Regions from separate parts of the Undibacterium sp. TC4M20W genome, predicted to be linked through region 3. Evidence: predicted binding sites of a transcription regulator. Region 3 holds the regulator's gene; each other region holds the start of a gene.
The links. The regulator sigma-54, encoded in region 3, starts transcription at its own class of promoters, with help from an activator protein. The targets are predictions, from matches to a motif close to TGGCANGNAANCTGCTTT.
Positions count from the first base shown of each region.

Region 1 (5,164 bases), on a different contig from region 3:
ACCTGCCTCAGCACAATTACGCGGGCAACCTGACACAGCCAGCTTGACCTTGTGCGGCGAATACATGCGCGCCAGCTCGCGTTCCAGTTGCTGCCCCATGAGGGTGGAGTTTTGCGTACCAAAACGGCACCATTCACTGCCCACACAAGTTTTCACGGTACGCAGACCCTTGGCATAAGCCAGACCAGATGGCATGCCCAGGTCTTGCCATACGGCGCGCAAATCTTCTTTCTTCACACCCAGCAAGTCAATGCGCTGGCCACCGGTGACCTTGACTGTTGGTATCTTGAATTTATCAACGACGTCAGCAATCCTGCGCAATTCACTGGCATTTGTTTCACCACCCCACATACGCGGGATGACGGAGTAAGTGCCGTCCTTCTGGATATTCGCATGCGAACGCTCATTGATGAAGCGTGATTGCGGATCATCCTTCGCTTCACGTGGCCATGTAGAAATCAAATAGTAGTTGATGGCCGGGCGGCAGCTGGAGCAACCGTTAGGTGTGCGCCATTCCATGAATTCCTGCACGCCAGATACCGTCAATAGCTTGTTGGCCTTGATCGCATCGCGCACTTGCTGATGGCTATGATCAGTACAAGCACACATGGGTTTGACTTTTGAAGCCGTTGAATAATCACCACCAGCGGTGAACATGATAATTTGTTCTACCAGCCCGGTACATGAACCGCAGGATGCGGATGCCTTGGTATGCTTGCGCACATCGTCAAGCGTGAACAGGCCTTTTTCCTTGATGGCCTTGACGATGGTGCCTTTGCAGACGCCGTTACAGCCACAGACCTCGGCCTCGTCCGGCATGGCAGTTGCCTTGGTGTGTCCTTCATGACCAACGTCACCGGTATTCGATTCGCCGAACATCAATGAGTCACGGATTTCTGAAATATTCTTGCCTTCGCGCAGCAGTTTGAAATACCAGCTGCCATCTACGGTATCGCCATATAAACAAGCACCAATCAGCTTGTCATCCTTGACCACGAGCTTCTTGTAAACACCACCTATGGGGTCAGACAAAATAATCTCTTCAGTATCTTTGCCCCCCATGAATTCACCGGCAGAAAACAGGTCTATGCCTGTCACTTTCAGCTTGGTAGATGTGACTGAACCCTGGTACCGGCCTATGCCAAAATTGGCCAGGTGATTGGCGCAGACCTTGGCCATTTCGAACAAAGGGGCAACCAGGCCATACACTGTGCCGCGATGATTGACGCATTCGCCAACAGAGTAAATGCGCGGGTCATAAGTCTGCATGGTGTCATTGACGATGATGCCGCGATTGCAATACAACCCGGCAGATTCTGCCAGCGCAGTATTGGGACGTATGCCGACTGCCATGACGATCAATTGCGCAGGGATTTCCAGGCCGTCGGTAAAGCGTATGGATTTCACATGACCAGCATCGTCACCAATGATAGCTTCGGTATTTTTTTCCAGCAGGAAGTTCAGGCCACGGTCTTCCAGAGATTTTTGCAGCATCTTGCCAGCAACAGGATCAAGCTGGCGTTCCATGAGCCAGCCTGGCAAATGCACGACAGACACGCTCATGCCGCGCATTTTCAAGCCATTGGCGGCTTCCAGGCCCAGCAGGCCTCCACCGATAACGACAGCATGCGTATGCTTTTCTGCCGCCTCTATCATGGTATTGGTATCGTAGATGTCTCGGTAGGCAATCACGCCCTTGAGATCCTTGCCGGGAACCGGCAACATGAAAGGTGTAGAGCCAGTCGCCAGCAGCAGACGGTCGTATTCAGTCTGGGTACCGTCTTCGGCGATCACCAGACGGCGTGCCCTGTCTATCTTGACGATTTTTTTGCCCAGGTGCAGGGTGATATTATTTTCTTCATACCAATCCACATCATTGAGCATGATGTCTTTGATGGTTTGCTCGCCTGCCAATACAGGTGATAGCAGGATACGGTTGTAATTGGCATAAGGTTCTGCACCAAATACGGTAATGTCATACAGGTCGGGGGCGATCTTGATTAATTCTTCCAGGGTACGCACACCTGCCATACCATTCCCTACCATCACTAGCTTAAGTTTCTTCATGGCTGCTCCTTTGCTTGTCTCCCCAGACTCTAAGCAAGAGCAATGCCAGTTCGTTTTTATCAGAGGGAAAGCCAGGCTGTTTTTATAAGCCTGCACCAATTTAACTGCGCATTAATATGGTTTTCACCAAGAAAAACGGAGGATTCCTCGGTTGGCAGCAAAAGCAATGCCACTTCTTGAAGCATGCACCAAAAATCCTCGCGGCACTCATACAAAACTCAGCCATTCTGGTGCATTGCACCATTTAATTCAGAGCGCGCACAGTTTTTGCGCAGAAAGTTTTGTTTTTAATCATGGAATACGCGAATCACCTGCACATTTTGATGGCACGTCCCTTGCAAGTGGCATGCATGTTCACTATTGGAGCGATCATGCAAAAAACTTCCTTCTGGAAAGCCGGGCACACACCCACCTTATTGGCATCCTTCTTTTATTTCGACCTGAGTTTTATGGTCTGGGTATTGTTGGGGCCACTCGCCATCCAGATTTCCAAGGACCTGGGCCTGACTGCAGCACAAAAAGGCCTGGTCGTCGCCACCCCCTTATTGGCTGGTGCCTTGCTGCGCATCGTCATGGGCGTGCTGGTCGATCATTTGAAACCCAAGAAAGCAGGATTGATAGGCCAGATCGTCGTGCTGATAGGCTTGTGCTGGGCATGGCTGGGAAATTTGCACACTTATGAACAACTGCTGTTCCTCGGCGTGATCCTGGGTGTCGCAGGTTCTGCCTTTGCCGTGGCATTGCCGCTGGCATCGCGCTGGTATCCGCCTGAACACCAGGGTACTGCCTTGGGGATAGCGGGTGCAGGCAATTCCGGCACCGCCTTTGCCGCCTTGTTTGCACCAGCACTGGCAATTGCCTTTGGCTGGCAAAATGTGTTTGGTCTGGCGCTGATACCCTTATTCATCGCGCTGGCGGTTTACCTGATTTTCGCCAAGGATGCGCCGGGTGATGCACCTGGCAAATCCCTGACTGAATACCTGGCCGTGCTGAAAGACAAAGACGCGTGGTGGTTCATGTTCTTTTACAGCGTGACCTTTGGCGGCTTCTCTGGCCTGGCATCTTCCCTGACGATTTATTTCAATACGCAATATGGTTTAACGCCAATTACTGCCGGTTACTTCACTGCTGCGTGCGTGTTTGCCGGTTCTCTGGTGCGCCCCATGGGTGGCCGTATTGCTGACCGCATAGGTGGCATCAAAACCCTGTCTGTCATATACACCATCGCTTCTGCCTTCCTGTTCATTGCATCCATCGGTCTGCAATCTGCGACTGCTGCAGTATGTGTATTCGTGGTTGCCATGCTGGCACTGGGCACGGGCAATGGTGCGGTATTCCAACTGGTGCCGCAGCGTTTCCGTAAAGAGATGGGTGTCATGACTGGCCTGGTGGGCATGGCAGGTGGCATAGGTGGTTTTTATCTGGCGGCCAGCATGGGTTATTCACGTCAGATCACCGGCAGTTATCAAATAGGCCTGTCGATTTTCGCCAGCCTCGCCATCATCGCCTTGCTGGGTTTATCATTGGTCAAGAAACGCTGGCGCACGACCTGGGGCTCTGCCGCCATGACTACTGCAAAAATCTGAATACACAAAATACACAAAATACACAAACATGCCACTGACAGTCAGCACAGGACATCACAGCGTCGCTGGCATACGCCCGCGTAATGAAGACTTTGTCGGCATGGTCACGCCAGGCGAACCTGAGCTATCCTGCAAGGGCATGGTGTTGGCCGTAGCCGATGGCGTCTCTGGCAATGAAGGCGGGCGCGAAGCGGCTGAATATGTAGTACGTGGGCTGCTGACCGATTACTATGCTACGCCTGACACCTGGGAGGTAACAACAGCACTCGACAAGGTGCTGGTCGCCATGAATAGCTGGGTGCAGCAGCAAGGCTCAGTCCGCCGTGAGCTGGCAGGCATGGCCACCACCATGACCTCACTGGTCTTGCGTGGGCGCATGTATTACAGTGCACATGTCGGCGACACCCGCTGTTACCTGTTGCGTGACGGTGCCTTGCAAAAACTGACCCAGGACCATGTCTGGGACAGACCGGAGATGCAGCATGTGCTGACCCGCGCCATAGGCCTCGATAATCACCTCGTCATTGATCATGGCATGGGTGAGTTGCGTGTCAATGATGTCTTTTTGTTGGCCTGCGATGGTATCTGGGCCAGTCTCACAGAATATGACCTGACAGATTTTTTGAAGCAGGTCAGCGCAGGCAAGCTGAGCAGTGAGGCTGCCTGCGAAGCTTTATGCGCAGCCGCACTGAAAGCGGGGTCGCAAGACAACTGCAGTGCCGTGATCGCCCGCATAGACAGCTTACCAGAAGGTGAGTTGCGCGATGCCATCAGCGAGCTGCACGCCCTGCCCGTGCCACCGCGCATGAAGCCTGGCCAGACCCTTGACGGCTATGCGATAGAAGAAGTCATGCATACCTCGCTGACGACGATACTGTACCGCGTCAGCGACACCTCTCATCACCGGCAACTGGTGTTAAAAACCCTGCATCCCGACAAGGCCAATGATGCACAGGAGCGCTCAGCCTTTGCGCATGAAGCGTGGCTGGCCAAGCGCGTGGTAGCGCGCTTCTTTCCCCAGGTGATCACGCCCGATCAAAGAAACTACCTGTACTATCTCTCAACCTGGCATGCGGGTGCATCCCTGCAACAAAGGCTGGAAGCCGGGCAGCATTTCACCATACCAGAAGCAGTCGCTTATGGCGGCAAGCTGGTACGCGCCATCGGTGCACTGCACAGGCGCAGCATCTTGCACAGGGATGTCAAGCCTGCCAATGTCCATCTGGGGGACGATGACGAAATCCGCATTCTTGACCTTGGTGTCGCGCAATCCGGCTTTGACAGCCAGGATGGTCAGGGCAATGCCAGCCACAGCATGGCAGGCACGCCTTCATTTTTAGCGCCGGAACAGTTCCAGGGCGCAGCACCATCCCGCGCCACGGATCTGTATGCCACCGGTGTCACACTTTACTATTTGCTGACACGCCACTATCCCTATGGCGAAATCGAACCTTTCCAGCGCCCCAAGTTTGCTGAGCCTGCGTCGCCGGGGCGCTACCGCCCCGACTTGC
Region 1 covers NZ_JBMPPI010000025.1:76,948-82,111, forward strand. The annotation lists gene nirB (nitrite reductase large subunit NirB) at 1-2,067, opposite strand, end outside; gene ACO0LL_RS23400 (nitrate/nitrite transporter) at 2,439-3,653, shown strand; gene ACO0LL_RS23405 (protein kinase domain-containing protein) at 3,682-5,164, shown strand, end outside.
Region 1: a site for sigma-54 is predicted at 2,392-2,409, ahead of ACO0LL_RS23400 (nitrate/nitrite transporter). Genes of this name have one in related genera too.

Region 2 (5,164 bases), on a different contig from region 3:
CTTGCAAATTCCTGTTGATGATACCCGCGAGCGTTTTGTTTGCCCGGCTTGTGGCACTATCCATTATCAAAACCCAAAGATGGTCGTAGGTTCTATTCCTGCTTGGGAAGAAGATGGTGTCACCAGGATATTATTATGCAAGCGAGCCATAGAACCGCGTCTGGGCTTCTGGACCCTGCCTGCCGGCTTCATGGAAAATAATGAGACAACGGCACAGGCTGCACAACGTGAGACCGAGGAAGAAGCTGGTGCCAATATCAAATTACATGAGCTGTTTTCTATCTTGAATGTGCCACATGTACATCAGGTGCATTTATTTTATCGCGCCACCTTGCTGGATCTGAATTACGCCGCCGGGGTCGAGAGCCTGGAAGTGGCGCTATTCTCTGAAGAGCAAATTCCCTGGGATGACATCGCCTTCCCTACCATAGGCCATACACTGAAGTTTTTCTTTGAAGATCTGGCGAAAGTAAAAAATGGTGGGCGCTTCCGGACGCATGAGCATGATATTTTCAAGCCCATGCGGGATGGCTGAAATAACATTGGCCAGGCTAATATCAAAAAAAATGGGCAAATTTTAATTTGCCCATTTTTTTCGACATTATTTTCGTCATTACCAACTGGTTTCGCGTTCTGCAGTCGATGAGATTTTGTGTATAGCCAAATCTGCACCTTCAAATTCTTCTTCAGGATCAAGACGTATGCCTACGAGTTTTTTCAAACTGGCGTAGATGATATAGCCACCGATGAAAGCAATCGCAACACCCATGACGGTGCCCAGCAATTGCGACATGAAGCTGACGCCGCCAAGACCACCCAGAGACTTTAAGCCAAAGATACCAGCAGCAATACCACCCCAGGCACCGCATAGCCCATGCAGGGGCCAGACACCGAGTACATCATCGACTTTCCATTTGTTTTGCGTCCAGGTGAACATCCAGACAAAAATGGCGCCAGCCATGCCACCAGTAAACAGTGCGCCCAGCGGATGCATAAGGTCAGAACCGGCACAAACTGCCACCAGACCCGCCAGAGGGCCGTTGTAGACGAAGCCAGGGTCATTCTTGCCGAGGATGAAAGCGACCAGCGTACCGCCCACCATGGCCATGAGAGAATTCATGGCAACCAGGCCATTCATCTTTTCCATGGTTTGTGCACTCATGACATTGAAACCAAACCAGCCCACAGTGAGTATCCACGCACCCAAGGCCAGAAAAGGGATGCTCGATGGTGGGTGGGCGGCAATTGCGCCATTCTTCATATAGCGGCCACGGCGTGCACCCAGTAACAATACTGCAGGCAAGGCCACCCAGCCACCAAAGGCATGCACAACCACAGAACCGGCAAAGTCATGGAATTCTTCAGAGAAAGCTGCTTTTAACCAAGCCTGTATGCCAAAACGCTGGTTCCAGGCTATGCCTTCAAAGAAAGGATATAACACACCGACCAGCAAGGCTGTCGCGATCAGTTGCGGGTGAAATTTTGCCCGCTCGGCAATGCCGCCTGAGATAATGGCGGGAATGGCGGCGGCAAAGGTCAGCAAGAAAAAGAACTTGACCATTTCAAAGCCGTTTTTGGCGACCAGCACTTCGGCACCAGAATAAAACTGCACGCCGTAAGCAATGGTGTAACCGACAAAAAAGTATGCGATGGTCGATACGGCAAAATCAACCAGTATCTTGACAAGGGCATTGACCTGGTTTTTCTTGCGCACAGTACCCAATTCTAAAAACGCAAAACCCGCATGCATTGCTAAAATCATGATTGCGCCAAGCAAGATAAACAAGGCGTCCGCGCTGCTATTTTGTGCATTCATGCAAAATATCTCCCAATTTAAGTGCAAGTTTGAATTAAAGATGCACTGATAAAGCAAAATGCATTCCAATTTGGTGCAAACGATAAGTGATTGATTTAATGCGATTTTTAGAAACTGATTATTTGATGGCCAAGTTTGGCGCACTGAAAAATGGCGTTTTTTTGGTGCAAGCAATATTGGGGGCTGCGTGATCCCCTGGCTGGAAACTGATAGCCCCTTCCCTCATCCCAGCAACGCACTTACTGAAAAAGACGGTGCGGCAGGCTTGCTGGCAGCGGGTGCCGACCTGTCAGCAGGACGCTTGCTATATGCTTATAGAAATGGCATCTTTCCCTGGTTTTCTGATGGGCAACCTATTTTGTGGTGGTCCACCGATCCCCGCATGGTCTTGCAGGTGGAGGATTTCAAACTATCCGCAAGTCTGAAGAAGCGCTTGCGCCAGATCAGCAAAGACCCGCGCTGGGAGGTGCGCTTTGATACTGCCTTTGAAGATGTCATGCGGGCTTGTGCCGCGCCGCGCGGTGAAGAGCATGGCACCTGGATTTCTGACGACATCGTTGCTGGTTATTGTGACTTGCACAAGCTGGGATATGCCCATTCGACCGAGGTATGGCTGGATGGTGAACTGGTCGGTGGTGCCTATGGCGTTTGCATAGGCCGCATGTTTTATGGCGAATCCATGTTTGCCAGAGTCACGGATGCATCAAAAATAGCCTTGGCACACCTGGTATTTTTCTTGCGTGAACATGGGGTGAAAATGTTAGACTGCCAGCAAGAGACGGCACATTTGGCATCTCTGGGCGCAAAAGCGATTAGCAGAGCCGAGTTTTTGCGCTGGGTAGAACATGCCAGTGCCTTGCCAGCGATTAGCAATTGGACCATAGTCAACAAGATCAGCCCGTGACCCAGCTTAACGAACTCCCCTTCGCCAGCATACAGTTTTATGCGACAGCGCCCTACCCTTGCAGTTATCTGGAAGGCTTGCAGGCGCGTTCACAGGTGGCCACGCCTGCGCATCTGATTAATGCGGATGCATATTCAGAGCTGGTGAAGAGTGGCTTTCGCCGTAGCGGCATTTTTATTTACCGGCCGCATTGCGATAACTGCCAGGCCTGTACACCAGTGCGCGTACGCGTCAATGAGTTTGAAACCAACCGCAGCCAGCGCCGCGCCTGGAAAAAACATGGCAATCTGCATGCACGCGTCAGCAGCCTCAGTTATGTGCATGAACACTATGAGCTCTACCAGCGCTATCAGGGTGCGCGCCACTCTGGCGGCGGCATGGACAATGACAGCCGTGACCAATATGCGCAATTTTTGCTGCAAAGCCGGGTAAATACACGCCTGGTTGAATTCAGGGATGACAACAATATCCTGCGCATGGTCAGCATCATTGATGTGCTCACAGATGGCTTGTCGTCCGTGTATACCTTTTATGACCCGGATGATGCGACTGCATCCTACGGCACCTACAATGTCTTGTGGCAGATAGAGCAAACGCGCTTATTGAAGCTGCCCTATGTTTATCTGGGTTACTGGATCGCTGCCAGCCCCAAGATGGCTTACAAAACCAATTTCCGCCCCCTTGATGCCTTGATGCAGGGGCGCTGGCAGACTTTGCGGGAACTGTGAAGCTCTCCTTTCTGTTTGTCTCTCAAATTTTATTTTTAACTTTTCTTTCCCACCTATTTACATGTCTGCAAAACTTCTTTACTCCCTGATCCGCCCTGCCCTGTTTGCCATGGATCCGGAAAATGCCCATCACCTGACCTTACCTGCGCTGCAGCGTGCCAATAAACTTGGCCTGGGTGGCTTGCTGGGCAATAAACCTGCAGAAGATGCGCGCACTGTCATGGGTGTGCGTTTTCCCAATCCCGTGGGTCTTGCTGCTGGCCTGGACAAGGACGGTGCGTATATTGATGGCCTGGCGGCAATCGGTTTTGGTTCCATAGAAATTGGCACAGTCACACCGCGTGCGCAAGCGGGTAATCCCAAGCCACGCATGTTCCGCCTGCCGCAGGCAGATGCGATTATCAACCGCATGGGTTTTAACAATGGTGGTGTCGATGCCTTTGTCAAAAACGTACAGGCTTCGCGTTTTTACCAGGACAAACAAGGCGTGCTTGGCCTCAACATAGGCAAGAATGCCGATACACCGATAGAACGTGCGGCAGAAGATTATCTGCATTGCCTGGCCAAGGTGTATCCCTATGCCAGTTATGTGACAGTGAATATCTCTTCCCCAAACACCAAGAACCTGCGGCAGTTGCAAGGAGCGACTGAGCTGGATGCCTTGCTGTCGCAACTGAAGGAAGCGCAGCAAAAACTGGCGGATGAACATAAACGCTATGTGCCAGTTGCCCTGAAGATCGCTCCAGATATCGATGCAGAGCAAATCAAGACCATAGGTGAAGCCTTGTTACGTCACAAGATAGACGGTGTCATTGCGACCAATACCACCATTACCCGCGATGCGGTGCAAGGCTTGCCACATGCAGAAGAAACGGGTGGCCTGTCTGGCAAACCCGTGTTTGAATTATCCAACCGCGTGATCCGCGCCCTTAAAGCAGAACTGGGTAATGAAATCCCCATCATCGGCGTGGGCGGGATTTTTTCTGGTGCCGACGCCGTGGCTAAAATGCAGGCAGGTGCGGCGCTGGTACAAGTGTATTCTGGCCTGATTTATCAAGGCCCCGCATTGGTCAAAGACTGCGCAGATGCCTTGCGCGGACATAAATAATTTACTCCTATCATCATGAAGAAAATTTTACTTGGCAATAGCCAGCTGAATGTAACCACCATCTGCCTGGGCACCATGACTTTTGGCGAGCAAAACACTGAAGCAGAAGCGCACGAACAGTTAGATTATGCGCTGGAGCGTGGCATCAACTTTATTGATACGGCAGAGATGTACCCGGTCATGCCACGTGCGGCGACACAGGGCAAGACTGAGCAATACATCGGTAGCTGGATCAAAAAATCTGGCAAGCGTAATGAGATCGTGCTGGCGACCAAAGTAGCTGGCCCCTCACGCGGCATGGGCTGGATACGCAATGGTGAAAATGATTTGAATGAAAAGAATATTCGTGCCGCCATTGAGACCAGTTTGCAACGCCTGCAAACAGACTACATCGATCTGTACCAATTGCACTGGCCCAGCCGCAATGCCCCCATCTTTGGGCAAAAACAATTTGATCCAGCAATGGAAAGACCCTGTACAGATATAGCTGAAACAGTGGCAGTATTGAATGCCCTCGTCAAGGAAGGCAAGATACGCGCTTTTGGCGTATCGAATGAAACATCCTGGGGTGTCAGTGAATTTATCAAGCAGGCAGAATTGCAAGGCAC
Region 2 covers NZ_JBMPPI010000026.1:22,437-27,600, forward strand. The annotation lists gene ACO0LL_RS23540 (NUDIX hydrolase) at 1-535, shown strand, start outside; gene ACO0LL_RS23545 (ammonium transporter) at 614-1,816, opposite strand; gene aat (leucyl/phenylalanyl-tRNA--protein transferase) at 2,004-2,720, shown strand; gene ACO0LL_RS23555 (arginyltransferase) at 2,717-3,448, shown strand; gene ACO0LL_RS23560 (quinone-dependent dihydroorotate dehydrogenase) at 3,510-4,556, shown strand; gene ACO0LL_RS23565 (aldo/keto reductase) at 4,572-5,164, shown strand, end outside.
Region 2: a site for sigma-54 is predicted at 1,867-1,884, ahead of ACO0LL_RS23545 (ammonium transporter). Genes of this name have one in related genera too.

Region 3 (5,164 bases):
GGTTTTCGCGAAGAAGACTTTGCCCGCTCGCACCCTGGCGGATCACTCGGTCGCCGTCTGCTGACGCACGTCAGGGATGTCATGCGCACCAATGGAGACATCCCGCAGGTGGGGCCAGAAACCAGCCTGAAAACTGCGCTGCTGGAAATTACCAAAAAAGGCATGGCGATGACCGCCGTGGTGGATGAACATCAAACGGTATTGGGCATCTTCACCGATGGTGACTTGCGCCGTCTGATGGATGGCACGCGTGATTTCACCCAGTTGCGCATTGCCGATGTCATGAACCACGCTCCGCGCCGCATACGCCCGGAACAATTGGCTGTCGAAGCCGTCGAAGTCATGGAAACTTACCGCATCAACCAGTTGCTGGTCGCTGACGACAGCGGCAAGCTGGTGGGTGCCTTGCATATCCATGACCTGACCAGGGCCAAGGTGATCTGATGAATAATCCTGTAGATTCTGTAGAAAGAGCCAGCAAAGTCCGGCTCATGATTTTTGATGTCGATGGCATACTGACCGACGGCAGCCTGTACTTTGGGCCAGACGGCGAAATGATGAAATGCTTTAATGTGCTGGATGGCCAGGGTATCAAACTCTTGCAGCAGGCTGGCATTATCACGGCCATCATCAGCGCACGGCAATCGGCCATCGTCAGCAAGCGTGCTGCTGATCTTGGCATCAGCCATGTCAGCCAGGGTATCCATGACAAGAAGAGTGCATTTCTTGACCTGCTGGCGAAGCTGGATATCCCTGTGGAACACTGCGGCTTTATCGGTGACGACGTGATTGATTTACCGATACTGACCAGGGTTGGCTTTGCAGCCAGCGTACCGAATGCCCATGCTGAAGTACAACAACGTGTTCAGTACATCACCAGGGTCAGTGGCGGCCAGGGTGCTGCGCGCGAAGTCTGCGACTTCATCCTGCGTGCCCAGGGCAAATATGAACAGGCTTTACAAGCATATCTGACATGAAACCCCAAATGACCATAGACCGCTTCCGCATCTGGCTGGCCGTGATCCTGCTGGGCGTGATCACCATGGGCACGATCTGGGTCATGGAAGTCATACGCCGCCATGCCGATGATGAGCAAAACCGCACTTCCGCCAGATCAGCGCCTGATTACTATGTCGAGAAATTCAATTTCATCCGGCTGTCAAACAATGGCAAGGCCAATTACCATATCACTGGTGACAGCCTGGTGCATTTGCCACGGACCGACAATATAGAAATCAAGCATCCGCAGATCAACAGCTTTGACAAGGACAGGCCACCGCTGCACCTGCGTGCTGAACTCGCCGTTGTATCGCAAAAATCATCGCTGACCACGCCCAAGCGTGAGCATGACATGGTTCACCTGTATGACAATGTCAGCATGGAAAGGCCCGAGGGCCTGAGTTCACAATTCGTGCGTGTGGAGTCTGATTATCTTTTGCTCCTGCCGGATGACGATATCGTTAAAACCGACAAACCGGTTTCAATTACGACCGGCAAACTGCATTCAACTGCAACTGGCATGATTGCCAATAATTCAACCCAAGGCCTGGAATTGCTGAGCAAGGTTTACATTCAACTCAAGAAACGTGAACCAGCTCCCAAAACCGGGAATAAATAAGCAAGAAAGCGAATATGCACATGATCAAAACATCATTTAGCGTCACACGCTTGATCAGCCTGGCCTGCCTGGGCCTGGCCTGTGTTTCTGCAAATGCAGAAAAAGCCGACAGTAATAAAGAAACCATCATCAAAGCCGGTTATGGCATCAGTGATGGCAAAGCCAGCGTCAGCAGATTATCCAAGGGCGTGTCTCTGGTGCGCGGCACCCTGACCGTCACTTCTGAGAGTGCTGTCGTGACCGAAGCCCCGAATGGCGATCAGTTTGTTGTTCTGACAGGTGGCAGTGGCCGCAAAGTCACCTTCCGCCAGAAGCGCGATGGTGGCCCTGATCTGTGGGTAGATGGAGAAGCTGACCGTGCTGAATACAACCAGAGTACAGAAATCGTCAAATTCATTTCCAAGGCCAAGGTACGCTACCTCGAAGGCAAACGCGTCACCCAGGAACAGGAAGGTGAGTACCTGTCTTATGACAGCAAGAATGATGTTTTTGTTGGCACGAATTCGACCAGTGGCCAGCATGTAGATGGCTCAGGCAATATCACCATCACCTTGCAACCAAAACCAGAAAAACAGGCTAAATAAGATGACTGCACAGTCAAGCAGCACCTTGCTTGTCAAGGGCTTGCAAAAGCGCTATGGCGCGCGCCAGGTCGTGCGCGATGTCTCACTGCTATTGAAAAGCGGTGAGGTGGTGGGTTTGCTGGGGCCGAATGGCGCAGGCAAGACCACCTCGTTTTACATGATCGTTGGCCTGGTACCTTCAGATGCTGGAGATATCACGATTGATGACGTGAATATTTCGCAACTACCTATCCATGAACGTGCCGTACTGGGTTTGTCTTACCTGCCACAGGAAGCTTCGGTATTTCGCAAGCTGACAGTAGAAGACAATATCCGCGCCGTACTCGAATTGCAAAAAGACAGCGAAGGCAAATATCTCGGTGCCAAGAAAATTGAGCAAAGGCTCAATGCCCTGCTGGCAGATTTGCAGATAGAAAAAATACGTGAAAGCCAGGCCCTGTCACTGTCAGGCGGTGAACGCCGCCGCGTCGAAATTGCCCGCGCACTGGCGACCAACCCACGCTTTGTCTTGCTGGATGAGCCCTTTGCCGGTGTTGATCCTATCGCCGTCATCGAAATTCAACGCATTGTGCGCTTCCTCAAGGAACGCGGCATAGGCGTGCTGATTACCGATCATAATGTACGCGAAACCCTGGGCATCTGCGATCACGCCTATATCATCAACCAGGGCGCGGTACTTGCCAGCGGCAAGCCTGACGACATCATACAAAATGAATCTGTACGTCGCGTTTATCTCGGAGAACACTTCCGGATGTGACGGGAATCATCATGAAACAAAGCCTGCAACTACGTACCTCACAACATCTGGCCTTAACGCCGCAATTGCAGCAATCAATACGATTATTGCAGTTATCCACTTTGGAATTGCATCAGGAGCTGGAGACGCTGCTGACTGATAACCCCATGCTGGAACGTGTCGATGATCCCCTCGATCACGCCGTACGCCTGCTGGCTGACGGTGCCATCAATACCAGCAGTACTTCTGCAGATGCTGGCATGGAAGCACCGGCAGCAAGAGAAGACAGTGACAGGTCAGCAGAACCGGCTGCCGCTGATGCAGAAACCGTCATCAGCAATGACAGCACCACTTCCAGCGAAGAAGACTGGGGCTTTGATGATGTACAGCATGGCAGCAAATCTGGCGATGATGAAGATGGCCGCCCGCAGCTCGGTGCAGCCCATATCACCCTGCGTGAGCACTTGCAGGAACAGATGCGTCTTAACCTGCGCGAACCGCGTGACCGTGCCCTGGTCGAGTTGATGATCGATGCGATCGACAATAACGGTTACCTGACCGAAACATTAGATGAAATACATGCCAGTTTGCCACTGGAACTGTGCGTAGAACCAGAAGAGCTGGCGTTTGCGCTGAACATGTTGCAAAGCTTTGACCCGGCTGGTGTCGGTGCGCGCAGCCCGTCTGAATGTCTGGCCTTGCAAATCAGGCGTCTGCCAAAAGTTGCTTTCGTCACACGCAGGCTGGCATTGCAAATTGTTGAAACGCAACTGGCTTTATTTGCCCAAAGAGATTTCACCAAACTCAAGAAAATCTTCGATTGCGATGATGAAGATTTGCGCGATGCACAAACTATCATCCGCCTGTGCAAACCACGACCTGGCCTGGCCTTTGCTGCCGATGAATCGGACTATGTCGTACCCGATGTGATCGTCAGAAAATCCGGCAACGGCTGGCAAGTCATGTTGAATCAGGATGTCATGCCCAGGCTGCGGGTAAGCAGCATGTATGCCAACATCATGAAGCAAAACCGTGGCGAGGCTGGCATGGGCGCGCAATTGCAGGAAGCCCGCTGGCTGATCAAGAATATGCGGCAACGTTTTGAGACTATATTGCGCGTTGCACAAGCCATAGTCGAAAGGCAACGCAATTTTTTCACCCACGGTGCTGTTGCAATGCGCCCCCTTGTTTTGCGCGAAATTGCTGATACACTAGGATTACACGAGAGCACTATCTCGCGTGTAACAACCCAAAAATACATGTTGACCCCACATGGCATGTTTGAGTTGAAGTACTTTTTCGGCAGCCATGTCGCGACGGAAACAGGGGGTGAAGCATCTTCCACCGCGATACGTGCACTCATCAAGCAGTTGATAGGAGCAGAAGACCAGAAAAGCCCACTCTCTGATAGCAAAATTGCAGACATGCTGGGTGAACAGGGCATGGTAATTGCCCGACGGACAGTTGCCAAATACCGTGAAGCCCTCAAAATCCCCCCAGTCAGTTTGCGTAAATCTTTGTAAGCAGTCCTTGTAATCACGGTTTGAATTGCTATATATGATTTAGCTCAAGGCAAATAAATGCTGAGAGCGTATCGTTATAGCAAGCAACATCACTATAGGAGCACAGTATGAATCTCACCATCAGTGGACATCACGTCGAAGTAACTCCTGCAATTCGTGAATATGTACATACCAAACTAGAACGTATCAGGCGGCATTTCGACCAGGTCATTGATATCGCCGTCATCCTGACGGTGGACAAGCTCCGGGAAAAGGAAAAACGACACAAAGCCGACATCAATTTGCATATCAGCGGTAAAGATATTCACGTTGAAAGCCTGGCGCATGATCTGTATGCAGCAATCGATGCACTGGTAGATAAACTTGATCGCCAGGTCATCAAGCATAAAGATAAAATGCAAGACCATCAGCACGACGCCATCAAGCACATACCTGATCCGGCATCGGCTTCATAAGACCCCAGTCCTTACCTGAACAGGGTTACGGACATCCAAAACAAGGACGCTAAAAGGCGTCCTTTTTGTTGGGTTAATGGTTTTGAGGTTAACAATTTACATCAATCATTAACTGAATTGCCTTGCGACAATCCGTACACATGTTAACGTCATTCCAGCGTGCTTTTAGCTGGAATCCAGTGGCTTTCGTGGTATGCCGCAACGCTTGTTACATACCGCACCTTTATGAAAACGTTTGCCCTTCGTGG
Region 3 covers NZ_JBMPPI010000001.1:23,028-28,191, forward strand. The annotation lists gene ACO0LL_RS00100 (KpsF/GutQ family sugar-phosphate isomerase) at 1-444, shown strand, start outside; gene ACO0LL_RS00105 (KdsC family phosphatase) at 444-977, shown strand; gene lptC (LPS export ABC transporter periplasmic protein LptC) at 974-1,618, shown strand; gene ACO0LL_RS00115 (LptA/OstA family protein) at 1,639-2,202, shown strand; gene lptB (LPS export ABC transporter ATP-binding protein) at 2,204-2,959, shown strand; gene ACO0LL_RS00125 (RNA polymerase factor sigma-54) at 2,971-4,461, shown strand; gene hpf (ribosome hibernation-promoting factor, HPF/YfiA family) at 4,569-4,916, shown strand.

Region 4 (5,164 bases), on a different contig from region 3:
TACGCGCGCCAGAAGGCTTGTCGAATCTGGATTACGCGCCACTGTGCGAAATCATGGGCCGTGTAAGCTGGGCACCAGAAGTATTCAACTGCTCGGCCCCTGACACCGGCAATATGGAAACCATAGAACGCTATGGCAGCGAAGAACACAAAAAACAGTGGCTGGAGCCGCTGTTGCGTGGCGAAATCCGCTCTGCCTTTGCAATGACAGAGCCTGGGGTTGCCTCATCAGATGCCACCAACATAGAAACCCGTATTGACCGCGATGGCGACGACTATGTCATCAATGGCCACAAATGGTGGATATCTGGCGCAGGTGACCCACGTTGTGCGGTTTATATATTGATGGGAAAGACTGATTTCAACGCTGCCCGTCACTCACAACAATCGATGATACTGGTGGATGCCAAAACCCCGGGCATTACGGTAGTACGCCCTCTTCCCGTGTTTGGTTACGACGATGCACCACATGGTCATTGCGAAATCCTGTTTGAAAACGTGCGTGTGCCTGCATCGAATATTCTTTTAGGTGAAGGCCGTGGTTTTGAAATTGCCCAAGGTCGTCTTGGCCCTGGCCGTATCCATCACTGCATGCGCGCCATCGGTGTGGCAGAACGCGCACTGGAATTGATGTGCAAGCGCCTGAACAACCGCACTGCCTTTGGCAAGAAGATTTCTGAACAAAGCATCTGGCGTGAGCGCATTGCAGAGTCGCGCATACAAATTGATACGGCACGTCTGTTAACCCTGAAGGCAGCTTATATGATGGATACCGTCGGCAACAAACATGCGCAGGCAGAGATCGCCATGATCAAGGTTCTGGCACCGAACGTCACCCAGCAAGTGCTGGACTGGGCGATACAGGCCCATGGTGCTGGTGGTGTTTCTGGCGATTTCCCGCTGGCGGCACAATGGGCTGGCAACCGCACTTTACGTCTGGCAGATGGCCCGGATGAAGTGCATAGAAATGCGATCGCCAAACTAGAGTTGGCCAAACATATCAGCCTGACTGAAGATCTGGGTTTGCCAATTACCCGTTCCTGAATAAACTCAGATTGAATCAGTGCGCAATTCGTTGGCAACATGAGTTGCGCACTGTACCCTCACCTGATTTTATTTGACCTGAAAAATCACATTAATACAGAGCTACAGCAAGGCAATAGCATAGGTTTCAAATTACACAAAGCCTGACATTGCGGTGGCTCATCAATGTGCGAATCCGCCACTCCCAAAAGCCTCTTTATGAATACGTGCAGATGTGATGCCAAGGCTCTGCAAACTGGCGATTTGCGCCTGCATGAACGGACGCGGTCCACAGATGTAATAATCGGCTTCAGGTAAAATAAAATCACTCGCCACAGTCTGCAGATCCAGTCGCCCTTGCTGATCATAATCTATGGACTGCAGATCTTCTGCGCGAGGCACCTCGTAATACGTCAATGATTTGATCTGTCCGTATTGCTCGCTCAATTCGCGAACTTGTTGTTTGAATGCATGCACTCCACCATGCCTGCAAGCATGCACGAAACGTATTTTGCGTCTGGTGTTTTGTTTGAGCAAATGCTCCAGCATGGCAAGTTTGGGAGTTACACCTACACCCGCACTGATCAGAACCACGGGTGTATCCCTGTCCTCATGCAAGACATAATCCCCCATAGGTGGTGCCACATCAATTAATGCTCCTTCATGACAGTCCCTGTGCAATACATTGGAAACCAGGCCAGCTGGTTTGGTCGCCATTGCAGCCTCACGTTTGACGGATATACGCAAATAGGCTTGACCAGGCGCACATGAAAGGCTGTACTGACGTGGTTGCATCATACCCAATTCAGGCACAAATACTTTGACAGAGATGTACTGACCTGGCTTGTAATCAGGCACCGATCCACCATCGGCAGGTTGCAAATAGAAGGACGTTATTTCTTCACTTTCCACTACTTTTTTGCTGACGATGAAGCCGCGCCATCCTGTCCACCCTCCGGAGGTCATTGCCGCTTTTGCATAAATGGCGCTCTCTTGTGCAATCAATATATCTGCCAGTTGCCCATAGGCTGCAGCCCAGGCTGCCAATAACTCATCGCTGGCAGCGTCTCCCAATACCTCTTTGATCGATGCCAATAGATGCATGCCAACGACAGGATAATGCTCTGCCCTGATACCAACGCTGACGTGCTTGTTCGCTACCAGGGTCAAAACCGGCATCAGGACCGAAGGGTCATCAATGTGTTCGGCATACGCCAATACAGCCATTGCCAAAGCTTGTTGCTGGCTGCCAGATTGCTGATTACCCTGATTAAAGACAGGTTTCAATTCCGGGTTATGTAAAAACATGCGCGCATAAAAATGGCGGGTCAAGGCGACACCATGTTCTTTCAATACCGGTACCGTGGCTTTTACTAGATTTCTTGTATTAATGTTTAACATATCCAATTATATAAATGTATTTTAAATGCATGTTTAAAGCCAAATGAAAATGAAAGACTTTAAACAATCGGTGAAATTCAAAGTTAATGTGGAGCCATCATACCCCATATAACATGCATTGTAAATGCATGTTATAAATTGCACTGACAATTGTGCTGCTTGAATAAAATCCTGAATTTAAAAAGGCATGAATCCACTTACATGCAGCAAGGATTCATGCCCCACGCGCTACAGCAGACGACTGTGTCTGGGTAATTTCGCTGAAAGATACTCCAGTTGATCAGCAATCACATTCCTGCCGCTAAGGATGAAATGCTCGAAACGGCAAGGTGCATACGGCACATAAATCAAAGGTTTGAAGTCATGCACAAACTTGTTACCTTTGGCGTGATTGCATTCCTTGCAAGCAGTTACGCAATTTTCCCATGCATCTTTTCCACCGCGAGAAGTTGGCAGAATGTGGTCGCGTGATAATTCCTGGTAAGGAAAAGTCTCGCCACAATAAGCACAGATGTGCCTGTCACGCGCATATAGCAGGCGGTTACCGTCGCCCAAGGGAATCTGATGACGGCTGTTCCTGGACATGCGTTCACTATTACGTATAGAAATAATAGGCTTGATGAAGATTTTTGATTGTTCACCATCCTTGTTGTAGCCACCACGCAGCATGATGACCCGATCACCTATATCCCATGCCACTTTTTTTGCGGCGTACTGAGTCGCAGCGTCGTTCTGACTTATCCAGTCATACGGTACCCCTGCTATATCCAAAACCAATATTTGTTGCATACATCACCTGTTTGTATGGGATGTTTTTCCAATTTGGGAAGACGGATTGATAGGTGCTCGCTGCACATGCCATCGCAATCACGACGACTTGTTCTTTCATTGTAGCCACGATTTGCTGATGCTGTAAGGCATGATGATCAAATTTCAGCCGAATCGGCATTTCACTGCGTTTCACTGGATTTAACGACGTTTTTTCCAGGAATATTCTGGCCCAGCATCAGCGACACCAGCATGACCAACTAAATCAGGATTTTCACACGACATAGTGATATGGCGAATCGCTGCGCCATGACGCTGCTCTGCGCGCAAAGACTCAGTGAATCGCAAGGCATCAGCCATGCAATCATTGGCAAACTCTTTCGAACAGGCCTGTTCTTTTCCATCAGTACGGATGGACCAATAAATCATAAACATAATTTTCTATTTTTCTTGTTTTTATAGGATGACAAAATACATGCCTTAACTCGCCACAGGAATTTTCTTTTTTGCAGTGTTATCCGTAGTGGGAAGTATAGGCCTCATCACAAAATGAAGCGCCAGCATGTTAAAAATGACCTGATCTCAAGTCACTTTTAACATGCTGCGAATATCATTCAATATTCACAGCATGCCCCCTGCCCGTCACATGCACAAACATGTAGCGGAAGGGGCTATCTATACATCTTCCCGAATTGTTAAAGAATCCCGTGTTATCCGGCGTTTCCCGGCACGACCGCCAAACGGCGGGTTTTACTACTGGGTTTCCAAAAGCCATCTGTCAAAGCATGGATTTTAGAAACCAAAAAAGGCAAAAAGCCCGGAGCTTTAAAGGCATCCGGGCTTTTCAGCTCTCATCAAGTAGCAGATTCATATCTGCTTTCTTGATTTCAAGGGTTTGCACCCCGAATGTCCATCATCATAGCCCTGCAGAATGCAAGCTCACTGCCGCCATCCTGGCCGCCAAAGCCTGTGGCCGTGTCGCATGCCGGCACCAGTGCCGCCGCAGAAATCGTTCCTGCTGCAATAACTTCAGCTTCGCTTATCCCCATCCACTTGCCCAATAGCCTGCCTGCCCGCGTCGCGAGGCCAGGACTTGCCTGAATCAGTGATTGATAAGTGCTTTGCGTATTCATATGCTTGTTAATTGCTAGGCTTTCTCATTATTGACCATGCCATCTTGTCATAGTTTTTTCTAATTCACAAGCCTAAAAGAATAATTTCTTCATTTAAAGAAGAAATTATATGCTTTGTGGCGTTTATCTCAGATTAGGGCAGGCAATTCTGTAATAAGCGGTTTGCCACATCTTTAAGCTCAGTGTGCAATTGCGCAGGCTTACGAATTTCAAAATCAAAGGGCAAAGCGGCCAATTGTCTTGCAAACCAAGTCAAATCTTCAGACTGGTTATACAGCAGCACTCCCTCCGTAGTTTGCTCCAACACAGCAATCGAGTCAGACAGATGTCTGCGCGCCCTTTGCATATCCGTTTTCAACAAAACTTCGACACTATAGGCGCGGGGAATAGCCGCCACAGCGCTACGCAGATACGTGATGACACTGAAATTGGCAGGAACATCAAAATGTCTGGCCTGTAGACCTGCATGTATCACCCTGTCGAGCCTGAAACTACGTATATCTCGTCGTAAATGGCAAAAGCCAACGAAGTACCAGCATGCTGCGTGGAAGGCCAGACCATAGCCATCGACCACCCTTTCGCTTTCAACATCATTCGCACCGCGGTATCGCAAGTGCATCGCTTGTTTGTGCGCAACGGCATGGCTTAGCATGGCCAAGATATCTTTATCTGCCGGTATTGCCGCGGATTGAAGATTGAGTTCTATCGCTGCATCTGCGGCCTTCAATCTTTGTCTGAGCTTGTCCGGCAGGATTCTTTGTAATTTTGCTTGCGCGCTTTCTATGGACGATGCAGCGTCCAGCAGCTTCATTTGACGTGCAACAGACAGGGCAATGGAAA
Region 4 covers NZ_JBMPPI010000003.1:149,727-154,890, reverse strand. The annotation lists gene ACO0LL_RS05165 (acyl-CoA dehydrogenase family protein) at 1-1,043, shown strand, start outside; gene hmpA (NO-inducible flavohemoprotein) at 1,206-2,423, opposite strand; gene ACO0LL_RS05155 (HNH endonuclease) at 2,652-3,212, opposite strand; gene ACO0LL_RS05150 (hypothetical protein) at 3,393-3,626, opposite strand; gene ACO0LL_RS05145 (hypothetical protein) at 4,098-4,292, shown strand; gene ACO0LL_RS05140 (helix-turn-helix transcriptional regulator) at 4,458-5,164, opposite strand, start outside.
Region 4: a site for sigma-54 is predicted at 2,448-2,465, ahead of hmpA (NO-inducible flavohemoprotein). Genes of this name have one in related genera too.